One region of the Priestia sp. P5_B4 genome, then DNA from elsewhere that is predicted to be linked to it. Evidence: riboswitches for the same ligand, from Rfam matches in the RefSeq annotation. Region 1 holds a riboswitch; each other region holds the start of a gene.
The links. A riboswitch is a leader RNA that binds a small molecule or an ion and turns the genes downstream of it on or off. The one in region 1 is predicted to bind S-adenosylmethionine.
Positions count from the first base shown of each region.

Region 2: linked by a shared signal. The riboswitch ahead of AC1DRF_RS03925 (methionine ABC transporter ATP-binding protein) and the one ahead of AC1DRF_RS11765 (BMP family protein) in region 1 are both predicted to bind S-adenosylmethionine.
Region 3: linked by a shared signal. The riboswitch ahead of AC1DRF_RS07870 (bifunctional homocysteine S-methyltransferase/methylenetetrahydrofolate reductase) and the one ahead of AC1DRF_RS11765 (BMP family protein) in region 1 are both predicted to bind S-adenosylmethionine.

Region 1 is NZ_JBFULJ010000113.1:261-8,061, reverse strand. Features, by position in the region: gene AC1DRF_RS11795 (PrpF domain-containing protein) at 1-625, shown strand, start outside; gene AC1DRF_RS11790 (GNAT family N-acetyltransferase) at 729-1,571, shown strand; gene AC1DRF_RS11785 (YjgB family protein) at 1,599-2,183, opposite strand; gene AC1DRF_RS11780 (putative polysaccharide biosynthesis protein) at 2,515-4,125, shown strand; gene AC1DRF_RS11775 (hypothetical protein) at 4,139-4,507, shown strand; gene AC1DRF_RS11770 (hypothetical protein) at 4,598-4,765, opposite strand; SAM riboswitch class I at 5,098-5,204, shown strand; gene AC1DRF_RS11765 (BMP family protein) at 5,280-6,290, shown strand; gene AC1DRF_RS11760 (ABC transporter ATP-binding protein) at 6,373-7,801, shown strand, end outside.
Region 2 is NZ_JBFULJ010000016.1:14,498-22,734, forward strand. Features, by position in the region: gene AC1DRF_RS03890 (acetyl-CoA C-acetyltransferase) at 1-890, shown strand, start outside; gene AC1DRF_RS03895 (acyl-CoA dehydrogenase family protein) at 914-2,698, shown strand; gene AC1DRF_RS03900 (arsenate reductase family protein) at 2,814-3,170, shown strand; gene gcvH (glycine cleavage system protein GcvH) at 3,306-3,689, shown strand; gene AC1DRF_RS03910 (YusG family protein) at 3,769-4,014, shown strand; gene AC1DRF_RS03915 (toprim domain-containing protein) at 4,196-4,546, shown strand; gene AC1DRF_RS03920 (thioredoxin family protein) at 4,561-4,860, shown strand; SAM riboswitch class I at 5,041-5,148, shown strand; gene AC1DRF_RS03925 (methionine ABC transporter ATP-binding protein) at 5,280-6,305, shown strand; gene AC1DRF_RS03930 (methionine ABC transporter permease) at 6,298-6,966, shown strand; gene AC1DRF_RS03935 (MetQ/NlpA family ABC transporter substrate-binding protein) at 6,984-7,820, shown strand; gene AC1DRF_RS03940 (carboxymuconolactone decarboxylase family protein) at 7,943-8,237, shown strand, end outside.
Region 3 is NZ_JBFULJ010000048.1:6,853-15,089, reverse strand. Features, by position in the region: gene AC1DRF_RS07875 (YkvI family membrane protein) at 10-1,044, opposite strand; SAM riboswitch class I at 1,384-1,490, shown strand; gene AC1DRF_RS07870 (bifunctional homocysteine S-methyltransferase/methylenetetrahydrofolate reductase) at 1,598-3,436, shown strand; gene metH (methionine synthase) at 3,437-6,880, shown strand; gene AC1DRF_RS07860 (HAD family hydrolase) at 7,262-8,059, shown strand; gene AC1DRF_RS07855 (hypothetical protein) at 8,117-8,237, opposite strand, start outside.

The sequences.
Region 1 (7,801 bases):
AGCCGTTACTGGAAAACTGCTTCCGACGGGGAACGCTATTGATCTTCTGCAAACATCCATTGGGATAATAAAAGCATCAATTGTTGATGTAGGAAATCCGCTTGTATTTGTTAAAGCAGCGGATATTGGCCTAAAGGGAGCAGAACTTCCGCATGAATACACGGACAAACAGCTGAAGCTATTTGAAGAAATTCGCTCCATTGCAGCTGGAAAAACGGGGCTCGCACCTCAAGACAAAGCAACCAAACTGTCACCAGCGGTTCCAAAAATGACGATTATTTCTCCTCCTATGGACCACCGCGACGGGACGGGCAGAGACAAAGCGGCTTCTCAAATGGACGTATTAATTCGCATGATGTCGATGCAAAAACCGCATCAAACGCTTGCCATTACAGGAGCAATTTGTACAACAGCGGCTATCTATACAAAAGGCACGCTTCCGTCAGAAATGGTTCAATTAAAAGGCGATACCGTTCGACTTGCTCATCCAATGGGAATTATGGAAACCAGTGTGGATCTGAAAGCTGGACAGGTTAACGGAATCAAAGTAGTGCGTACAGCCCGTCTTATTTTTGAAGGATTTGTTTATACAAAGCATACGTACGATGTATGTTTATCAAGTTAATAACGTTCTCTAAAAAAAGCTCTTTCTAGGAAACTAGGAAGAGCTTTTTTATGTTAGAATATTTTTACTGAAAAATGGAAAATCAGATGGAGGTGCAAAGAAAATGATTGAGCTATGTAAATATAGAGAAGTGCAGGAGTTTAAAAACCATGTAGAACCGCTTTTAGCGAAAAATGAAATTCTTCATAACTTAGCGCTTGGCATTTTACACAGCTTAAATAAAAGCAGCAAACCAAATTTTATGGGTGTTATTTTAAAAGACAGCTGTGCTGCGCTTGTATTACTGCAAACCCATCCTAAGCAAATCATCCTGTCTCAGATACAGCAGCTAACGGAGGTTGAACTAAGCGAAGCGGCAGAGCTGTTACAAGAAATCAACATACCGGGCTTAGTTGGAGAGAAACAAACAGTTTTATATCTTTCTCAAAAACTAGCAGCGCTAAAAAATCAAGAAGCTTCTTTAAAAATGGATCAGCGTATTTATCGGTTAGACAAAGTAAAAAAAGCTGCGGAAGCTGAAGGAATGCTGGTAAAAGCAAGATTGGAACACCTTCCGCTCGTGACAGAATGGATTTGGGAGTTTATGGGCGTCATTGGAGAGCCTGTATCAAAAGAACAAGCTGCCAAAACAGGAGAAGCTTTTATTAAAGCAGGAAGGTTATTCCTATGGGAAGTGAATGGCAAGTATGTCTCGATTGCCAATGCTACGCGTCCAACGGCCCATAACATTACGATTAACTTTGTATATACGCCTCAAAAAGAACGTAAAAAAGGCTATGCCTCAAGCTGTGTATCCACGCTTTCTCAGCTTATGCTAGACGAAGGATTTCAAACAACAAGTTTATACACAGATATGACAAATCCTACGTCTAACAAGATTTATATGGAGATTGGGTATGAACACGTAGCGGATTCAGCATTGGTTTTATTTCATGAAAAAAAGTAGCAGGCTGCCTGCTACTTTTTCTATTACTTAAGGTTTTTTAACTAAATTAACGTGATTTAACGTTTTGCTATCATCAAAAATGAATTCAAGATCATAGGCGCCGGCGTGATAGGTGTACTTCGTTTGAGTAGTACCATCACCTTTTACTTTGCCTGTAAAGTTCGGCTGACCTAATTCTTTCTTTAAGTTAGCTTGGGTGATGGAGCCTAGATTTGTTTGACGCTCTACATTTGTACCAAAATAGCGGATTTCGTTAATGACGTTATTTTGATCATAGCCAAATGCGTATCCAGGGTGACCCATTTCCGCGTGATAGTAGTCAAAGTTGTTTGATGAACCTTCAGGCGGGGGACCGAACTGATCGCGAACGTCTTGACGCAGTGTTTTGCCAATTTTGAAGTCTGCCGTTAAGCGTGGCACTTCACCTTTTACTGCGGCGTTGTAAATTTCATTAATGTTTTTTACAGCTGTTTGACTTTGACTGCTTGTTTCTTGAGATGTAGCTGCATGTGCTGGTGTATCAAGCTGAGCGACAGGAGCAAATCCAAACGCAGCAATTCCTGTAATCGTTGCAGCCGCCGCTGCTTTTGATAGTCGTTGTTTCATTTTCATGATTTTTTCCTCCTATATATAACGATTTAGCAACCTCAGTCTACCTAAAAGAACAGGTAGGCCAGAATAATCAAGGAGTCTTAGTTGAGTTGGTAACTGATATATATAATGTAACACGTCTTTTAGAATGTAAACGTCAGTTAAAGTAAAAAGCAAAAAACGATTCATTTATCATAGGTGAAAAGATTGGTTTATATTCCTTTATTAGGTAAAAAACGTAATATAGAGAGGGTTCTAATGTTTTATAAAAAACTAGATAATAATTGTAAGTATGATACAATAAATCAAGTATTTGTTAAAAATACAATATTTATTTCTGGAGTTTTGATGTATGGAAAAAAATTTGATGAGAGGTACGCTTTTATTAACAGCGTCTTCTTTATTAACAAAGATTTTAGGCTTTATTTATATTATTCCTTTCACAGCCTTAGTGGGAACGTCAGGTTACGCGCTTTATAAGTATGCATACGGTCCATATACCTTGATGCTAAGCTTGTCGACAATGGGTCTTCCGCTTGCTGTTTCGAAGTATGTATCGAAATATAACGGTCTTGGAAACTACCGTGCGGGACAAGATTTGTTAAAAGCAGGACTTCTATTAATGACAATAACGGGCATAATAGGTTTCTTAGTCCTCTATACGATGGCACCGTGGCTCGCTGAACTAGTCATTAACGGAAAAGATTCCTCAGGAAATAGTCAAAAAGACGTAGTGTATGTCATCCAAATGGTAAGCTTTGCTTTAATTGTTATCCCGCCTATGAGTCTATTACGAGGCTACTTTCAAGGTAACCAGTCTATGGGACCGGCCGCGCTAAGTACGATTACTGAACAAATAGTGCGAGTGTTGTTCATTTTAGCAGGAGCATACGCTGTTATTCAACTTTTTCATAGCACAATGACAAAAGCTGTTGGAATCGGCACGTTTGGAGCGTTTATTGGAGGCGTAGGGGGAATTGTGATTCTTGGAGCGGTTTATTTGAAGCGCAAGCGGTTGATTATGAAAGAAGTGAACAGCGGAAAGAATAATAAGTCCGTTTCGTTCTCTTCAATGTCCAAAGAGCTTGTAACATACGCCGTTCCGTTTGTATTAGTTGGTTTAGCTATTCCTATCTATCAAAATATTGATACGTTTACGATTAACATGCTCTTTCAATCAATAGGATATGGACAAGCTAAAGCCGAAACGATCAACTCCGTTATTGGATTAGCCCAGATTTTGGTGATGGTGCCAGTATCGTTAGCGACTGCCTTCAGCATGTCGCTGATTCCGGGCATTACGTCTTCCTTTGTGCAAGGAAATTTACGGGAAGTAAAAGGGAAAATTACAAAAACACTGCAGCTGCTGTTATTTTTTACTCTTCCTGCTGCCGTGGGGCTTTGTTTATTAGGCAAGCCGGTATATATGATGATTTTTGGAGCAAAAAACAGTCCTGAAATCGGTGGAGTTGTTTTACAATGGTACGCGCCTGCTGCCATTTTATTTGCTCTTTTTACAGTAACAGCCGCAATTCTCCAAGGAATTAATCAGCAAAAGAAGCTAATCTTAGGCTTGGGCTTAGGAATTGTTGTGAAGATAGTATTAAACGTACTGCTGGTTTCAAGCTTAAAAGAAATTGGACCGGTTGTCGCGACTTACGGAGGGTATGGTGTATCGGTTATATATAACTTTTATTTAATTGAAAAATCCATTTCTTACCGAGTTCAATCACTGGGACAAGCTGCGTTGACACCTGTTTTATTAGTAAGTGTGATGTCAGCCGCTGTGATTATCGGCAATTATACTTCTCACTATTTTTTAGAAAATAAGCTGTCTGCATCTTCACTTGCGATTAGCACATCTTGTATTTCAATTGCTTTAGGTGCTGCCGTGTATCTAGGACTTGGCGTAAAAACAAGTTTAGGGCAATCCGTTGTATTAAATAGAAGAAAAAGAATGTAAAGGAGAGAAAGTAGTGTCAAAAGGTTTTGTACTAACCGTGGCGGCTGGAGGGTGTATAATAATTTCCGGAGCGCTGCTGCTATTAAATTGGGAAAGATTGTTTGGAGATTATCGTCCCGTTCAAACAGCAACAGCTGTATTCAAGCTAGAAGTGGGAAGTCAAGATGTAGCGAGGACTACAGATTCAGATGATGCTCTTCACTATATGGTAAAAAAAGGACATTTAGATGAATATATTCATATGATGAATGAAAAAGGCTATATGTTAAAAGAAAAAGATATTGATCATAACCGACTTGTTTTTAACGATGGACAAGAGGATGAGCAAATTTACTACAAGCGTTTTGCCAAGAAGTATACGATGATTGATGGAGAAGGGTAAAAGCTTTCACTTAGAATTACTACATACTAAAATCATTAAAAGAAAACGCCACCTTGCGAATAAAAGGTGGTGTTTTTTAGTTAGGTTATCTTATCTTAGTTTCGCTTTTGCTATACCTGCTACTACCATACTAGTAATAAAAATAACTACAATTCCAATGTTGGTCGGGGTATCAAAAAAGATTTTTGAAACCGCCAAAGCGATAATGAGTCCAATAGCTACTCCAGATAATTCTTTCATCAATTTCAACGTTAACACCTCTTAAAAAATATCGATCAGGAAAAGTCTAACATTCTTGGTAAAGTGTTTTCAATCAATAGTGGGTTAACAAAAGAGATGTAATAAAAGTGCTCTGCTACACATGCCCTTCTAGAAGACTAGCAGACTTACCGTAAGCGCTTTGCTAGGAGGCATGTGATGATTAATTTAGAAGATTGATCTGTATTTTAGTAGACTAAAACCGTATAATCCTATGTGTTTTTAAAGTTTTTTTGCATGAAAAAGAAAAATAATATTGACAATTGTTAAAAAACTATTAATATTGACTATATAATATTGACTATATTACATAAAACAAATAGCTATTGTTTTCCTTATCAAGAGAGGTGGAGGGACTGGCCCTGTGAAACCCGGCAACCGCTGTCTATGACAGAATGGTGCCAAATCCTTAAGAACAGTATGTTCTTGAAGATGAGGAAGAGACGTTTGGTTAACGAGCTCTTCCTTTATATAAAGGAAGAGCTTTTTTTATATRATAGGGGGAGTAAGTCAAATGAAGAGATTTCTTGTTTTAGCAGTTGCGCTTGTACTACTCGTAACTGGCTGTCAGTCAAAAAGCACAAAAAGCAGTGGAAGTGAAGAGAAAGGAAAGAAGCGAATTGCTCTTGTTTTACCCGAAAAGATTGGAGTTAACCCGTTTTTTCAACAAATGGATGATGGGGCAAAACGCGCTGGAAAGAAGTATAACATTGATGTGAAGACAATTGAATCTACGGATCAAGCAGCCATTGAAAGTAACTTGCGTGCTGCCGTAGCAGAAAACTATGACTTGATTATTACATCTTCTTTTGAATCCGAAGATGCGTTGAAAAAAGTAGCTCAAGAAAACCCGCAGCGTCAATTTGCGATTATTGATACAGTGGTCGATTTACCAAATGTAAGAAGCGTTGTATTCCGTGAACAAGAAGCTTCATATTTATTAGGAGCAGCAGCAGGATTAGTTACAAAAACGAATAAAGTAGGAATGGTTGCTGCTGATGATATTCCATTATTAAAAAAATGGACGGTAAGTTTTAAAGAAGGATTACAATCAACAAATCCGAAAGCAGAGTTTCTAGTAAACTATGTTGGAAGCTTCTCTGATCCAGCTAAAGCAAAAGAACTTGCTATTTTACAGGCTTCAAAAGGAGCTGACTTTATCGCCGGAGCTTCAGCGGTAGGCGACTTGGGTATATTTGAAGCAGCAAAAGAAAAAGGTTTTTATACGGCAGGCCAAGATATTGACCYTACGGAAGTAGATCCTGAGCATATCGTTTTATCGCAGTTGAAAGGATCTGATGCGGCTGCTTATGAAACGGTAGAAGCACTCGCAAATGACAAATTTAAATCCGGTGTAGTGAAATACGGCTTAAAAGAAAAAGGTGTTGGGTTAACGTATGTGACTCAAGACAGCAAGACGCCTCTTAATGACTTTGTAGGGCAAGGTGTAATTGAACAATTAAAAGAAATTAAAGATTCGATTATTGATGGAAAAACAGTGGTAAAAGATCCGTTAGCAAAGTGAGTTGAAAAGAGAAGTCGAGTAAGGCTGGCTTCTCTTTCTTATTTTTGAAAAAATCCTAATGGGGAAAGGAGCAATGAATAGAATGAGTGAGCTGCTGCAGTTAACGAATTTGACGAAGAAATACGGTTCATTTTCAGCAAATGATAACGTGTCCTTTAAACTGAAAAAAGGCGAGGTTCACGCGCTGGTTGGAGAAAATGGCGCTGGAAAAACGACGTTGATGAGGATGCTTTACGGAATGGAAAAGCCGAGTTCAGGAAGTATTCAGCTACATGGGAAAACCGTCTCGTTTTCATCTCCTGCAGATGCGATCAAAAATGGAATAGGCATGGTGCATCAGCATTTTATGGTTTTTCCGCATTTTACAGTGGCTGAAAATATTGTCTTGGGGCATGAGCCAAAGAAAGGCCTCTTTTTTAATAGAAGGCAGGCGAAAGCAGATGTACAGCAATTAACCCAAACCTATCAAATTTCAGTAGATGTTCATAAGAAAGTAAAACATTGCTCAATTGGAGAACAYCAAAAAATTGAAATTTTAAAAGTGCTGTATCAAGGAGCAGAAATCATTATTTTAGACGAGCCTACCGCCGTTCTTACTCCTCATGAAGTGAAGGAACTATTAAAAACAATCCGTTTTTTAGCTTCTCAAGGTAAAAGTATCATTATTATTACACATAAGCTGCAAGAAGTGATGGAAGTAGCGGACCGCATTACGGTTCTTCGAAATGGTAAAGTAGCCGGCGTCACAAGTAAAGAAGATACCAATGCTCACCACCTAGCCAGGCTGATGGTAGGGCGAGAATTAAAAGAGCGTCCTGCAAGAATACCATCACAAGGTACCTCTCATTTAAACGTACAAAATCTCTTTTTAAAAGGAAAAGGACAAAAAAACGTATTGCAAAATGTGTCTCTTCACGTTTCTGCAGGCGAAATTGTAGGTATTGCAGGCGTTTCGGGAAATGGACAATCGGAGCTTCTTCAAACAATTGCTGGATTAGTAGAAACAGATAGCGGAAGTATTAAACTTGGGGATGAAGATCTTACAGGGCGATCTGTGCGTGAAAGAAGAGAGGCAGGAATCGCTCATATTCCAGAAGATCGCTATATGTGGGGAGCCTCTAAGGACGATACGATCGAAGAAAATGCACTCATGGGCTATCAGTATAAAGCTTCTTACTCGAAGATGGGCTGGCTGAAAAGAAAGATATTCAAGTCGAGCGTGGAGGAATGGATAAATGAATTTTCGATTAAAGCCACTTCATCTAAGCAAAAAGCCGGAGAGCTGTCAGGGGGAAATCTGCAAAAATTGATTGTTGCCAGAGAGCTTGGGCAAAACACTTCTTTTCTACTTGCTGCTGAACCAACGCGAGGAGTGGATATTGGGGCAATGGAACGTATTCATGATGCCTTGATTCAAAAACGGAATAATGGTTCCGCTATTTTACTTGTGTCTTCGGAACTGTCGGAGATTATCTCACTATCAGATCGAATTTTAGTTATGTACGAAGGCA
Region 2 (8,237 bases), on a different contig from region 1:
TTGCCTACGGTGCAGAACGAATTATGCTAGGGCAAGCCAAAGCAGTGTTAGCTGGAGGAGCAGAATCAATGAGTTTTGTTCCGATGTTTGGAAACGTAGCGCGTCCAAATGTTCAGCTGGTTGAAAATGCGCCGGAATATTATATGGGCATGGGACATACAGCAGAACAAGTAGCGATGAAATACGGCATTTCACGTGAAGACCAGGATGCGTTTGCTGTACGCAGCCATCAAAAAGCAGCAAAAGCACTTCAAGAAGGGAAGTTTAACGACGAAATTGTTCCGGTGGAAGTGACGCTTAGAAAAGTGGATGAAAACAATAAGCTCCGTGAACAAAAGCTGATGTTCTCTCAAGATGAAGGAGTTCGTCCTGGCACAACTGCGGATGTATTAGGAAAACTTCGTCCAGCTTTTTCAGTTAAAGGATCCGTAACAGCTGGAAACTCTTCGCAGACAAGTGACGGAGCTGCATCCGTTTTTCTAATGGATAAAGAGCAAGCTGAAGCAGAAGGGTTAAAGCCTTTGCTTAAGTTTCGCTCATTTGCAGTTGGAGGAGTTCCGCCTGAAGTAATGGGGATTGGCCCGATAGCTGCCATTCCTAAAGCTCTTAAACTAGCAGGGCTGGAGCTTTCTGATATCGGATTGTTTGAATTAAATGAAGCATTTGCTTCTCAAGCACTTGGCGTTATTCGTGAATTAAATATTAATGAAGATAAAGTAAATGTAAACGGAGGCGCTATTGCCTTAGGTCATCCATTAGGCTGTACCGGAGCTAAGCTGACTCTTAGCTTAATGCACGAAATGCAGCGTCGAAATGAGCAGTTTGGAATTGTCACGATGTGTATTGGCGGAGGAATGGGAGCTGCTGGTGTATTTGAATTGTTAGCATAATTATTTCAAAGGGGGATATGAACATGTCAAATAAAACAAAACAAATGATTAAAGGTGGAAGCTTTTTAATTGAAGAAGGCGATGCAAGCCGCGTCTACACGCCGGAGGATTATACATCTGAACAAAAGATGATTGCCAAGACGACAGATGAATTTGTAGAAAATGAAGTCCTTCCACAAGTGGAATATTTAGAAAAGCATGAGTTTGACCGTTCTGTAAAGTTATTAAAACAAGCTGGTGAATTAGGTTTGCTTGGTGCAGATGTACCGGAAGAATACGGTGGACTCGGTTTAGATAAGATTACCTCGGCTTTAATTGCTGAAAAAATGTCTCGAGCAGGCGGATTTTCCATCACTCATGGTGCTCACGTAGGAATTGGGTCATTGCCAATCGTCTTATTTGGAACAGAAGAGCAAAAACAAGCATATTTACCTGCTTTAGCAGTTGGGGAAAAAATAGCAGCATATGCGTTAACAGAACCTGGTTCTGGTTCCGATGCCCTCGGTGCTCGCACAACAGCTCGCCTTAACGCAGAAGGCACACACTATGTGTTAAATGGAGAAAAGCAGTGGATTACAAATGCCGGATTTGCTGATGTGTTCGTCGTGTACGCGAAAATCGACGGCGATAAATTTTCTGCTTTTATCGTTGAACGCGAATTTCCAGGCGTATCGGTTGGACCGGAAGAGAAGAAGATGGGAATCAAGAGTTCATCAACAAGAACGTTGATTCTTGAAGATGCACTTGTTCCAAAAGAGAACGTGTTAGGTGAAGTGGGAAAAGGTCATGTGATTGCCTTTAACATTTTAAATATTGGGCGCTACAAGCTTGGAGTTGGAGCAGTTGGAGCAGGGAAACGTGCGTTAGAAATCACGTCTCAATATGTTAACCAGCGTCAGCAGTTTAAAACGCCAATCGCTAAATTTTCATTAACCCAAGAAAAATTAGCAACAATGGCTTCTAAATTATATGCAACTGAAAGCTCCGTCTATCGTACGGTAGGACTTTTTGAAGACCATATGGGCCAGCTTTCAGAAGAACAGCAAAAAGACGGAAAGCAAATTGCCGCTTCCATTGCTGAATATGCCATTGAATGCTCATTAAACAAAGTGTTTGCCACGGAATCTCTTGACTACATCGTAGATGAAGGCGTCCAGCTTCACGGAGGCTATGGTTTTATGAGTGAGTATGAAATTGAGCGCCTGTATCGTGATTCCCGCATTAACCGTATTTTTGAAGGAACAAATGAAATTAATCGACTCTTAGTACCAGGCACATATTTACGCAAAGCGCTAAAAGGAGAGCTTCCGCTGCTTCAAAAAGCACAAACGCTTCAAGAAGAATTGATGATGCTTATGCCGCAGGAAGTAGGAAATGAGCCGTTAGATCAAGAAAAAATGCTTGTGCAAAATGGAAAGAAAATTGCGCTCTTGCTTTTAGGTCTAGCTGCACAGAAGTATGGGAAAGAATTAGAGAAAGAACAAGAAATTCTCGTTAATATTTCCGATATGATTAGTAACGTATATGCAATGGAATCCACTGTTTTACGTACTGAAAAAGCGATTTCCAAAACAGGTGCAGATCAAAACAGCTTGAAGGTAAAATATACGCAAGTATTTTGCCAAGAAGCATTTAATCGAATTGAAGCAGATGCAAAGGAAACGTTAATTGGCGTTGAACAAGGTGATACGCTTAGAGTCATGCTTTCGTCTCTTCGCAAGTTAACTCGCTATACACCAATTAATGTAATTAGTGTAAAGCGCGAGATTGCAAAAACGCTTCTAGAAGTAGAGAAGTTCACAGTTTAAGGGAAAAGGAGCTCGTTTTACGAGCTCCTTTTTGTTTAAGAAGCCTCTATCTAGGTAAATGATAAAGGATGTGTTAAAATACGAAAAAAGCTTAAAATAAAGGGTGGTTGACGAAATGTCATTATTTTTTTATTCATATCCAAAGTGTGGTACGTGCCGAAAAGCTAAGAAGTGGCTGGATGATAACGGAGTAGCGTATGAAGAAATTCATATTGTAGAAAACCCGCCAACAAAAGAGCAGCTGCAATCTTATTATCAGAACAGCGGCTTAGAATTAAAAAAATTCTTTAATACAAGCGGTAAAAAATATCGCGAATTAGGAATTAAAGATAAAGTAAGCAGTGCGAGTGAAGATGAACTTCTGTCGATTCTTGCGTCAGATGGCATGTTAATTAAGCGTCCGCTGCTAACAGATGGACAAAAAGTAACGCTTGGCTTCAAAGAAGAGCAGTTTGAGGACGTGTGGAAGTAAGTTTTCAAATAGAAAATTTTTACCTTTTACGTTACACTGTTAATAGGAAGTTATTTTAGGTTGTAGAAAGTGTTCTCCACGTTGAAGGCGCTTTTTATATAAACAAATTACGATACATATTTTGGAGGGATTAAGATGAGTACACCAAAAGATTTGCGTTATTCTGAAGAGCATGAATGGGTAAAAACAGAAGGGGACGTTGTCCGCGTAGGTATTACGCATTTCGCTCAAGCTGAGCTTGGCGACATCGTATTCGTTGAACTGCCAGAAGTAGGAGCAACAGTAGAAGCTGACGAGCCGTTTGGCAGCGTTGAATCAGTAAAAACAGTTTCTGAGCTTTACGCACCAATTAGCGGTGAAGTTGTAGCAGTAAACGACAACTTAAGCGATAGCCCTGAACTTGTTAATGAATCTCCATACGAAGAAGCATGGATGATTACAATCAAACCGTCTGATGCTTCTCAAGTAGATAAGCTAATGACAGCAGAGCAATACGAAGAAATGACAAACGAAGGATAATATTCCTCCATAAATTGTCTTTATGAAAAGTTTTTGACTGGACACTCTATTAGTAAACAAGCTAAAGGAGTGTCTTTTTATGTTTGAAAAACAAAAAATGAACGTTACAGATCGCGTTACAGCTAAATTTCATGACGGCGGTATGAAATTATATGTTGATAAGCAGCCAATTGGTGAAGTTAGTTACGGAACAAGCGGCAATGAATACCGCTTTGAAGAAGGTTATTCGCAAGAAAATAATAAGTTCTATCAATATACGGATGTACAAAAACAAGGTGAAACGCAAAAATATACAGACTGCGACGAAGAAGCAGGATGGTGCTAAACAGTGGCAACTGCCACTGTTTTTCTTGTCTTATGGAAACAATATGGCCTAAGCTGCTTTTTAAAACAGTTCTTTCTTGCAAATTTCTTTTAAAAAACAGGTGAACTGTGATACATTAACGAATATTGTATAGCATAAAGAAATGATGTTACTATACAACTGACGATTATGGGTGATGAAAATGGGGCTAATTGAAATTGAAAAAGTAATTATTGTCGAAGGAAAATCAGATAAAAAGCGTATCCAAGATATCATTCGAGAACCAATTGAAATTATCTGTACAAACGGTACGATTAGTTTATCAAAGCTGGATGAAATTATTGACTGTACGTTTAACAAAGAGGTATACATACTTGTTGACTCTGATGATTCAGGGAATAAGCTAAGAAAACAATTTAAACGAGAGCTTCCGGAAGCAGAGCATCTATATATTGATAAAATGTACCGAGAGGTTGCTACCGCCCCTAGACATCACATAGCAACAGTATTACTGAGTGCCAATATCGATGTTAATGCAGAATTTTTAACATAAAAGGAATGAGCAACATGCAAGAATGGAGCGAAAAACAACTTGACGATCAGTTAAAAGAAGGACAAAGAACGTTTATCTTTTTCCATACACCTTTTTGCGGGACATGTCAGCTGGCAAAAAAAATGTTAACCGTAGCAGAAGCGATGCTGCCCGGTGTGACCATCGGAATGAGCAATTTAAATTATATGCCTTCAAAAGCAGAAATATTTTCAATTGAAAGTGTACCTTGTTTGATTGAAGTGAAAAATGGCGAAATGGTAAAAAAACTCTATGCGTTTCATTCCATCGAGCACTTACTTGAAGAGCTTCGATAATCAAACGTTTGTTTAAAATGAAGAAATTGAAAGAGAGTGAACCGTTGGGGCTGTTGGAATCTTGGGATATTATCCCAAGAACAAAATCTGTTGACAGCCTATCTGACACATGCTAAAATCACACTCATGAATGTTCATAAATGAATGAATATTTCCCAAAAACAAAATAATTGTTGCGAACTCTTATCAAGAGAGGTGGAGGGACTGAGCCCTGTGAAACCCGGCAACCGTCAGACTAACTGAAATGGTGCCAATTCCTGCAAAGCTATGCGCTTTGAAAGATGAGAGAAAGGATTAAATATCGAGCCTTTCTGTCATGCGCAGAGAGGCTTTTTTGATGGGGAAAATTGTTTTACGGCTTTTTCATCCTATAGGGCAACCTAACATAATTAAGTTTTTACTAAAGAAGGTGAAGAAATATGATTACATTAACAGACGTTACAAAAATTTATCAGGCCAAAAGTGGTCAAATAACAGCTGTTGATAATGTGAATCTAACCGTTAACCAAGGTGAAATTTACGGAATTATTGGTTATAGCGGAGCGGGGAAAAGTTCTTTAATTCGCTTGCTAAACGGGTTAGAAACACCAACGACAGGAACGGTAGAAGTAGCAGGTAATGATATTGGAAAAATTAAAGGCGGAAAACTCAGAAAAGCTAGACAAGAAATTAGTATGGTATTTCAGCACTTTAATATCTTGTGGTCGCGTACGGTGCGAGAAAATATTGCTTTTCCGTTAGAAATAGCAGGGATCTCAAAAGAAAAAAGAATGAAACGAGTAGACGAGCTTATCAAGTTAGTCGGGCTTGAAGGGCGTGAAAATGCTTATCCATCACAGCTTAGCGGTGGACAAAAGCAGCGTGTTGGTATTGCTCGAGCGCTAGCCAATAACCCAAAAGTATTGCTGTGTGATGAAGCAACATCAGCGCTTGATCCTCAAACGACAGATTCCATTTTAGATCTGTTAGTAGATATTAATGAGAAGCTAGGGTTAACCATTGTATTGATTACTCATGAAATGCACGTTATTCGTAAAATTTGTCATCGGGTAGCCGTTATGGAAAATGGGGCAGTGGTAGAAGAAGGACAAGTGCTAGAAGTATTCAGAAAACCTAAGCAGCCGATTACAAAACGATTCGTTCAACAGATTTCTGAACCAGAAGAAACGTTTGAAACAATTGAACAAGTACAGGGGTTATATCCAAGCGGGCAAATTATTCAGCTGACGTTTGTTGGCGGAAAAGCAGAGCAACCGCTCATTACAACGATTTTAAAACAGTTTGATGTAACGATTAATATTTTGCAAGGAAAGATTTCTCATACACAAACAGGTTCATACGGGACGTTGTTCGTTCATTTAGACGGAGAATTAACAGAAGTTGAAAAAGTCATTGCATACATTCATGAGCAGCAGGTCGAAGTGGAGGTAATGACAAATGTTTGAGAAACTATTTCCGAACGTTATTTTAGATGATTTTATTCAAGCGACAAATGAAACACTATATATGACGGCTATTTCAGTTATAGCCACGTTTGTTCTAGGTATTTTATTGGGCTTGCTTTTATTTTTAACGTCCAAAGGACAGCTCTGGCAAAACAAACCTTTATATGCCATTGTGTCAGCAGTTGTAAATATCTTTCGTTCCATTCCATTCATTATTTTAATTGTTTTACTGATTCCATTTACCAAAGCATTGGTAGGAAGTATTTTAGGCGCTAATGCAGCGTTACCTGCTTTAATTGTGGGAGCAGCACCATTTTATGCGCGTCTTGTAGAAATTGGTCTGCGTGAAATTGATAAAGGTGTTATTGAAGCTGCTAAATCAATGGGAGCAACAACAAGCACTATTATCTTTAAAGTGCTGTTACCTGAATCGCTGCCAGCTTTAATTTCTGGTTTGACGGTAACGACGATTGCGCTAGTCGGCTATACGGCAATGGCGGGTGTGATTGGAGCTGGAGGTCTTGGGAATCTTGCATATTTAGAAGGATTCCAGCGCAGTCATAATGATGTAACGCTAGCTGCTACGATCTTAATTTTGATTATTGTATTTATTATCCAACTTATTGGAGATGCGATTACTGCAAAAATTGATAAAAGATAAAGGGAGGATTATTTATTATGAAAAAATGGCTTTCGGCTTTAGCACTAACATCTGCGCTAGTAGTAGGATTAGCTGCATGTGGATCTAACAATGGATCAAAAGATGAAAAGAAAATTGTTGTGGGTGCATCTAATACGCCTCATGCTGAAATTTTAGAACAAGCAAAACCGATTTTAGAAAAACAAGGAATCGACTTAGAAATTAAAAAATTCCAAGATTACATCTTACCGAACACAGCTCTTGCAAACAATGAAATTGATGCAAACTACTTCCAGCACGTTCCTTATATGAATTCAGTGCTGAAAGATCACAAGGGTGAAAAAGGGTATGATTTTGTAAGTGCCGGTGCCATTCACATTGAACCAATCGGTATCTACTCTAAAAAATACAAAAGCTTAAAAGATCTTCCGAAGAACGGCACAGTTATTATGCGTGATGCAGTAGCAGAGCAAGGACGTATTTTATCGATTTTTGAAAAAGCCGGCGTAATCAAATTAAAACCAGGCGTAAAGAAAACAGATGCACAAATTAAAGATATCGTAGAAAACCCGAAGAATTTAAAATTTAAAGCCGATGTTGAAGGCGGATTGCTACCTCAAATGTACAAAAATAATGAAGGTGACGCTGTTGTTATCAATGCTAACTATGCTATCGATGCTGGTTTAGATCCAGTAAAAGATCCAATCGCAGTGGAAAGCAAAGAAAATAACCCTTATGCAAACATCATTACGGTTCACAAAGGCGACGAAAATAAAGATACAGTGAAAGCTTTAGTGAAAGTTCTTCACTCTAAAGAAATTCAAGACTACATTAAAGAAAAATACAAAGGCGGAGTACTGCCGGTAAATAAATAATAGAAGAAAAGCGCTTGTCCACTCTGGGCAAGTGCTTTTTTTGTATGGGGGAAAACGAATAACTCTTATTTTTCTCACGCATACTAACCGTGAAAACTTTACTGATGATGGGAGCTGACGTTATGCAGCAAGAAGCACGTCATTCAACTGAGCAAGCACTTCATGATTATAAAATGGGTGTTGGGAAATTTAGCGAAAAATTGCCGGAAGTAACAAAAACGTTTAATGCGTTTACTGAAGCATGTTTTGGAGAAGGTTCTCTTTCTAAAAAAGAAAAGCAGTTAATCGCGTTAGGAATCAGCGTAGTAGCTCAAGACGAGTACTGTATGATTTATCATACAAAAGGCTGCATTGATCAAGGTGCAACTGAACAAGAAATTTTAGAAGCATGCGGAGTGTCAGCAGCATTTGGCGGAG
Region 3 (8,237 bases), on a different contig from region 1:
ATCCAGCTTTTAGCTTATTTTTTCTTTTTTAATACATAGCATCCATACAAAAGCTAGTCCAATATAGCCAAATATCGGATATAAAAACTCAAGAAGCTGGGCATATCCGAATTGCCCAATAATAAAGCAAGCCAAGATAATAAACGCAAAAGCTTGTTTGTCATTGAGGGGAAGAAATGACTGAAGCTGCTTAGCGATGCCAAATACATTTCCAATCAATGTAGTAAAAATCTCGCCCAACACAACTACCGTAAATAAAACATTCACCCACGCTGAGATATTTTTAACAACGGCACTCATCGGAATATCAAGTTGAAATGAATAAGGCAAATTGGAAAGGGCAAGATGAGTAGAAACAAGCATAAACGTAAGTACACATCCTCCTATTAAGGCCCCTTTTGTAATCACGCTCCTATCTTTCACCGAGCTTCCTAATGGGACCAAAACGGCCTGAGCCAAAGCTAGATTRAGGGAAATATATAAAAAGGGACTAACCGCCCACTTCCACTGCGTGACGAGCGTTAAATCCGGCTTCGTTTGAATCAGTGAGAAATAGCTGATATTCGGCACAAAGATGATAAAAGCAAATGAAAGCATCATCGGCACAACAAGAGAATTAACCATTAAAATACCGTTAATTCCTTTTGCAATAAATATATAAGTTAAAACAATTGTAAAAATCATCCCAACAGGAGGCCACAGCCCAAACTGTTCTTTTCCTATTGCTCCCGTACTCGCTAGCATGACTGAAGTTACTCCAAATAAAATGACAATCATTACACCGTTTACCACTTTTCCAAGCACATCACCAAATAAATATGTATTAAGCTGCTGATAAGAAGAAGCCCCAATTGCGTGCGAAAGCAGCATCATTTTTGAACCTAGCCAAATAAAAAACAAGCCGCTGACCAAAATTCCGACCATTCCAAGTTCCCCGTACTGTGTAAAAAATTGAACGATTTCCTTGCCTGTTGCAAAACCGGCTCCTACAACAGTGCCTACATACGTAGCAGCAACCTGCAGCGTGAGTTTCCACCTTTTCATGCCCATCACCCTTCTACCCTTCATAGTTCACTATATGTAGAAACGATAAAAAAAAGACGAGCCTTTTCACGTGTAAATCTACGCATATCCCAGTGCTTGTGCCTTTTGGTTTATTTTTTTCATTTTCTTTTTGTATTTCTCACAAAAAACTCCTTAACCCCTAACATAACAGTCATTTTCAAACAAAATATACGGATATTTTCCCTTTAGCTTTTAAATTTTCCTCAATATTTGCTGGAAATTCACAATTTACTGTTGTATAATTTCTAAAAATCAGATAAATTATTAAATAAGTATTCTTTCTATTTAAAAAAATATGTTTCAATTATATACAATTGATTCTTATCATGAGAGGTGGAGGGACTGGCCCTTTGAAACCRCAGCAACCAGTCGTTAGAGACATGGTGCTAAATCCAGCAAGCAATTTATTGCTTGGAAGATAAGAAGGCGAAAAAAGTCTTCTTCTTAAGAAGACTTTTTCTATTTTATCGGCATATTGCATAAAACGAATCACTCGTGAAATAGAAGCGGAACAATTTAAGGAGGTTTTGACATGGGGTTACTTGAAGATTTAAAGTCTAAAATTTTAATTGGGGATGGTGCCACTGGTACCCTCCTTTACTCACACGGTATTGACAGCTGTTTTGAAGAACTAAACATCACCAAACCAGAAGAGGTTTCTCGTATTCACAGAGCCTATGTAGAAGCTGGTGCAAACGTTATTCAAACAAATACGTACGCTGCTAATTATCAAAAACTTGCCCGTTATGGATTAGAAGATTCAGTCAAAGACATCAATGTTGCTGGTGTAAAATTAGCGAAACAAGCTGCAAAAGATCAAGCTTACGTGGTTGGTACACTCGGCGGAATTCGTTCTTTCCAAAAAAACGCTATTAGTTTAGAAGAGGTTAAGCGAAGCATTCGTGAACAGATGTTTTGGCTTTTAAATGAAGGCGTGGATGGCCTTTTGTTTGAAACATACTATGATTTCGAAGAATTAAAAACCGTTCTTACACTGGCAAGAAAAGAAACGGATAAGCCTATTATTACTCACGTTTCCCTGCATGATATTGGCGTACTTCAAGATGGCCGTCCTTTAGCAGATGCATTAAAAGAATTAGAGGCGCTGGGAGCAGATGTTGTCGGGCTAAACTGCCGTTTAGGTCCTTATCATATGATTCAGTCTCTTGAAGAAGTACCGCTTCCTGATCGTGCTTTCTTATCTYCTTACCCTAATGCCAGCCTTCCGGCGTATGTGGAAGGAAAGCTGGAATATGAAACAAATGAAGACTACTTTGTAGAAAGCGCGCGTTTATTCCGCGAACAAGGGGTTCGCTTAATTGGAGGATGCTGCGGTACAACACCAGCTCACGTACGCGCAATGTCATCTGCCTTAAAAGACCTGCCTCCGATTACAAGCAAAGTCGTTAAAATGAGACCTGCCGTTACGGTTCAAGAGCGTGAGCAGCAGGATAAACCTCATATGCATGAAATTGTGAAGAAGCGCCGCTCGGTTATCGTCGAGCTAGATCCGCCTAAACAGCTTGGTCCGACGAAATTTTTAGAAGYCGCAAAAGCACTTGATAAAGTCGGCGTAGATGCTATTACATTAGCTGATAATTCTCTTGCCTCACCTCGCATCAGCAACTTGGCAATGGCAACACTGATGCAGCAAGAAACAAAAGCACGACCGCTTATTCATATTACCTGTCGCGACCGAAATTTAATTGGACTTCAATCTCATTTAATGGGACTTCATACGCTAGGAATGAATCAAGTACTTGCAATTACCGGTGATCCGTCAAAAGTTGGCGATTTCCCTGGCGCCACTTCGGTCTACGATTTATCTTCATTTGACTTGATTAGTTTAATCGCTCAGTTTAATGAAGGACTATCTTATTCCGGCAAACCACTTGGTCAAAAAACCAATTTTTCCATTGCAGCTGCCTTTAACCCAAACGTGCGTCACTTAGACCGAGCCGTTCAGCGTTTGGAAAAGAAAATCGACTGCGGGGCTCACTATTTCATTACTCAGCCTCTCTATTCAACTAAGCAAATTGAAGAGGTATATGAAGCAACCAAACATTTAACAACACCGGTATATATCGGTATCATGCCGTTAACAAGCGCAAGAAATGCTCGATTTATTCACCATGAAGTACCTGGAATTAAATTGTCAGAAGATATTCTAGAACGCATGGATACAACGGGAAATGACCGAATCCGCGGTGAAGTCGAAGGTCTTGCGATTGCAAAAAACTTAATTGATACAGCATATGAGTTATTTGACGGTATTTACTTAATTACGCCGTTTATGCGCTATGAAATGACCGAAATTCTAACACGTTATATTCATGACAAGCAACTTGTTACATCAGAAAGGAAGATATAAATGAGCTCACTTATCGAACAACAACTAAAGAAGCGAATACTCGTCATCGATGGAGCAATGGGAACGATGATTCAAGATGCTGATTTAACCGCTGAAGATTTTGGCGGCGAAGAATATGAAGGCTGCAACGAATATTTGACTCGAACAGCGCCTCATGTGATTCAGCGCATTCATGAAGAGTACTTTGCAGCAGGTGCTGACATCATTGAAACCAATACGTTTGGCTCAACATCTACCGTACTTGATGAATACGATTTAGGTCACTTGGCGTATGAATTGAATATCGAAGCTGTGAAGCTTGCTTGTGCAGCCCGCGATAAATATTCAACTCCCGAATGGCCTAGGTTCGTAGCTGGAGCTATCGGTCCTACCACTAAAACTCTCTCTGTTACCGGAGGTATTACATTCCCTGAGTTAGTAGAATCGTACGAAGAGCAAGCTCGAGGTTTGTTAGACGGCGGCGTTGACTTGCTTTTAGTCGAAACCTGTCAAGATATGCTGAACGTAAAAGCCGCATTTTTAGGCATTACAGCGGCGTTTGAAAAACTAAAAACCGAAGTTCCTATTATGATCTCAGGAACAATTGAGCCGATGGGAACAACTCTCGCTGGTCAAGATATCGAATCTTTTTACTTATCACTGGAACACATGAAGCCTCTTTCAGTCGGACTTAACTGCGCGACAGGCCCTGAATTTATGACGGATCATATTCGCTCTCTTTCAGACCTAGCCACTTCAGCAGTTAGCTGTTATCCAAACGCTGGACTTCCGGATGAAGAAGGCAATTATCATGAATCCCCTGAGCTTCTTGCTCAAAAAATTAAAGGATTTGCTGATAAAGGCTGGCTGAACTTTGTAGGCGGATGCTGCGGTACAACGCCTGCTCATATTAAAGCACTGGCGGAAGCGGTAAAAGAGGTTGCGCCCCGTTCGCTTGATCGCTCCGAGCATAACCATGCTGTAACCGGTATTGAACCGCTTGTATATGACGATTCTATGCGCCCTCTTTTTGTGGGAGAACGTACGAATGTAATCGGTTCTCGCAAGTTCAAGCGTCTGATTGCGGAAGGAAAAATTGAAGAAGCATCTGAAATTGCGCGTGCTCAAGTTAAAAATGGTGCTCACGTTATTGATATTTGCTTGGCAGATCCGGACCGTGAAGAAATGGAAGACATGGAGGAATTTATTCAAGAAGTTGTAAAAAAAGTGAAGGTTCCTCTTGTAATCGATTCAACGGACGAGAAAGTTATTGAAAAAGCTTTAACGTACTCGCAAGGTAAGGTCATTATTAACTCCATTAACTTAGAAGATGGTGAAGAGCGTTTTGATGCAATCTTACCGCTAGTAAAAAAATTCGGTGCAGCTCTGGTTGTGGGTACAATCGATGAAACAGGCATGGCCGTTACTGCAGAACGAAAAGTAGAGATTGCTAAACGCTCACATGATTTGCTTGTTGAAAAACATGGCTTTAATCCAAAAGATATTATTTTTGACCCTCTTGTGTTTCCTGTAGGGACTGGTGATGTACAATATATTGGTTCTGCTGAAGAAACAGTTAAAGGAATTAAAATGATTAAAGAAGCCCTGCCTGATTGCCTGACCATTCTTGGCGTAAGTAACGTGTCATTCGGTCTTCCTCCAGTCGGACGTGAAGTACTAAATGCGGTTTATCTTTATCACTGTACGCAGGCTGGACTCGATTATGCCATTGTTAATACCGAAAAGTTAGAGCGCTATGCTTCTATTCCAGAAGCTGAAATTGAGCTTGCTAATGCGTTGTTATTTAACACAACTGATGAAACGTTAAGCACGTTTACCGACTTTTATCGTGATAAAAAGAAAGAAGCAAAAGTAGAAATTTCTACGTTAACACTCGAAGAACGATTGGCAATGTATATTGTCGAAGGTACAAAAGAAGGATTGCTTCCTGATTTAGAACAGGCTTTAGCTCAATATGATGATCCGTTAGATATTATTAACGGACCGCTTATGAAGGGCATGGCGGAAGTTGGACGTTTGTTTAATGACAACCAGCTGATTGTAGCAGAAGTGCTTCAAAGTGCGGAAGTGATGAAAGCATCCGTTGCCTTTTTAGAACCTCATATGGAAGCAACTGAAAATGATTCTGGAAAAGGCAAAGTGATTCTTGCAACGGTTAAAGGCGACGTGCATGATATCGGTAAAAACTTAGTAGACATCATTTTAAGCAACAATGGTTTTAAAGTAATAGATTTAGGAATTAAAGTAACGCCCCAGCAGCTGATTGAAGCAGTAAAAGAAGAAAAGCCAGACATCATTGGCCTGTCAGGTCTTCTAGTAAAGTCAGCTCAGCAAATGGTTTTGACTGCCCAAGATTTAACACAATCAAGCATTGATGTTCCAATTATGGTAGGAGGCGCTGCCCTTTCCCGTAAATTTACTGACTTTAAAATTGCCCCGGAATATGAAGGTGCGGTCCTCTACGCCAAAGATGCGATGGACGGATTAGCGTTAGCAAATAAGCTGCAGAACAAAGAAGAAGTTATTCAGCTTTTAGCAGATTTAAAAACGCGGCAAGAAAAGAAAGTAACGGTTCGAGAACGCCAGCCTCAAACCGCTCAAGCAGCTACGGCTGTTTTAGAAAGATCCGCCATTTCAACGGACGCTCCTGTTTTTGTACCTGCTGATTTAAAGCGCCACGTTGTTAAACACTACGATTTGGCACAGGTTCTTCCGTATATTAACTGGCAGATGCTTTTAGGCCATCACTTAGGACTAAAAGGAAAAGTGAATAAGCTGCTTGCTGAAAAAGATGAGCGCGCTGTTCAATTAAAAGAAACCGTTGATGACCTGCTCGAACTGGCACTAAAAGAAAACTTAATTAAGCCAGCGGTTATTTATCAGTTCTTCCCTGCTCAAGCAGACGGAAATGATTTAATTATTTATGATCCTGCTGATGAAAAAACAGAAATTGAACGCTTTACCTTCCCTCGACAAGCAAAAGGACAGTTCTTGTGCTTATCTGATTTTGCAAAGCCTAAAGAAAAAGAGATGGACTATGTATGTTTCTTCTCTGTAACAGCAGGAACAGGCATTCGCGAACGCGCGGCGAAATTCAAAGAAAACGGCGAGTTTTTAAAGAGTCACGTGTTCCAAGCTCTTGCGCTTGAACTAGCTGAAGGATTAGCAGAACGTGTTCATCAGCAAATTCGTGACCGCTGGGGATTCCCCGATTCGCCTGACTTTACAATGGCGGAGCGTTTTTCAGCCAAATACCAAGGTCAGCGTTTTTCATTCGGATATCCTGCATGTCCAGACCTTGAGGACCAAGCAAAACTGTTTAAATTACTTAAACCTGAAGACATCGGCATTCAGTTAACAGACGGTTTCATGATGGAACCAGAAGCTTCTGTTACAGCCCTTGTTTTTGCACATCCTGAAGCGAAATATTTTAACGTATTGTAAAATATGGCCGCGGTCTTTTAGACCGCGGCTGTTTTTTTACAGTGCACAAACCTGAAAAAAAGGCTGCGACAAATGGATTTTAGCTGAAGAAAGATCCGAACCGTAAATCCAGATTCTTAATTGAGAATCAACTACGTTCGGATTTTTTTCATTGTGATCGTGAACTGGATTTCATGTAGCTGTTTCTAGCTGTTGACTGAAGGGCAAGGCGAAGACTCCTGCAAAAAAAATTGATGCAGTTATGTCTTAATCTCTTTGAATTCACCGCCGGTCTGAGCTTTTTTTATGAGTTTCTTGGGAAACACTGATAGAATAAGGAATGTAATAAATTTGTAACGCTCTTGTCACAGCAAATTTTTCAGGGAAAGGAATTTTCAAGCAATGATTAAATTATTTGTAAGCGACTTAGATGGCACTCTTTTACACGAAGAAAAATACGTAGAACAGCATAATGCAGACGCACTTAGTGAACTTCAGCGCCAAGGAGTAGAGGTTTGTCTTGCGTCTGGACGAATGGATACGGAAATTTTAAAGATTTCTACTGATATTAATAATACATTTCATCGCATTAGCCAAAACGGAGGATTTGTGTGGACCAAAGAAAATCAAGAACTTCATGGAAAAGTGTTTGAAGATGATTTAGCGGTTCAACTTTATAAAAAAACGATAGATCCTAACCGTATCACGCTTGTCTGTTCAAACGACACGAATTATGTAGAGCAGCGAAATGAAGTTATTGAAGCGATTGAAACTCACATGTTTTTCCCTATCGAAGAACAAATTGAAATGACGGATTCATTTGGTCACGCTCTTTCTCCATCTAAAATCACGGTTCTTGGAGATCATGATGAAATGGTAGCTCTGCAAAAAGAAGTGAACGAAGAGTTTGGTGATTATATTGATACATATATTTCTGCCAAGCAGTGTTTGGATATTATGCCTAAACATATCAGCAAAGGAAATGCCATTGAAATTTTATTAAATCATCTTCAGCTAAAACCAGAGGAAATTGCATGTGTGGGGGATTCATTTAATGATATTCCTATGTTTCAATTAACGCCGAACAGTTTCGCTATGGCTACAGCTCCTGAAGCTGTGCAGCGCCACGCCTCTGCTGTTGTGTCATCTGTTAGTGAAGCAGCGGGTATTGTTTTAGAAAAAAATAAGCAAACCATCTAAAAAAAGCGGTCAACGTTTAAATTGACCGCTTTTATCTATTTAATAAGAAAACGGTAGTTATTTTTTCCGTAAAGAACGAAAAAATTCACCTAAGCTTTTTTGCTTTCCATCTGCATGCTCTCCGTGATTAACCAAGCTGCTGATTCTTTCTCGTCGAACAACAACCATAATAAGAGTG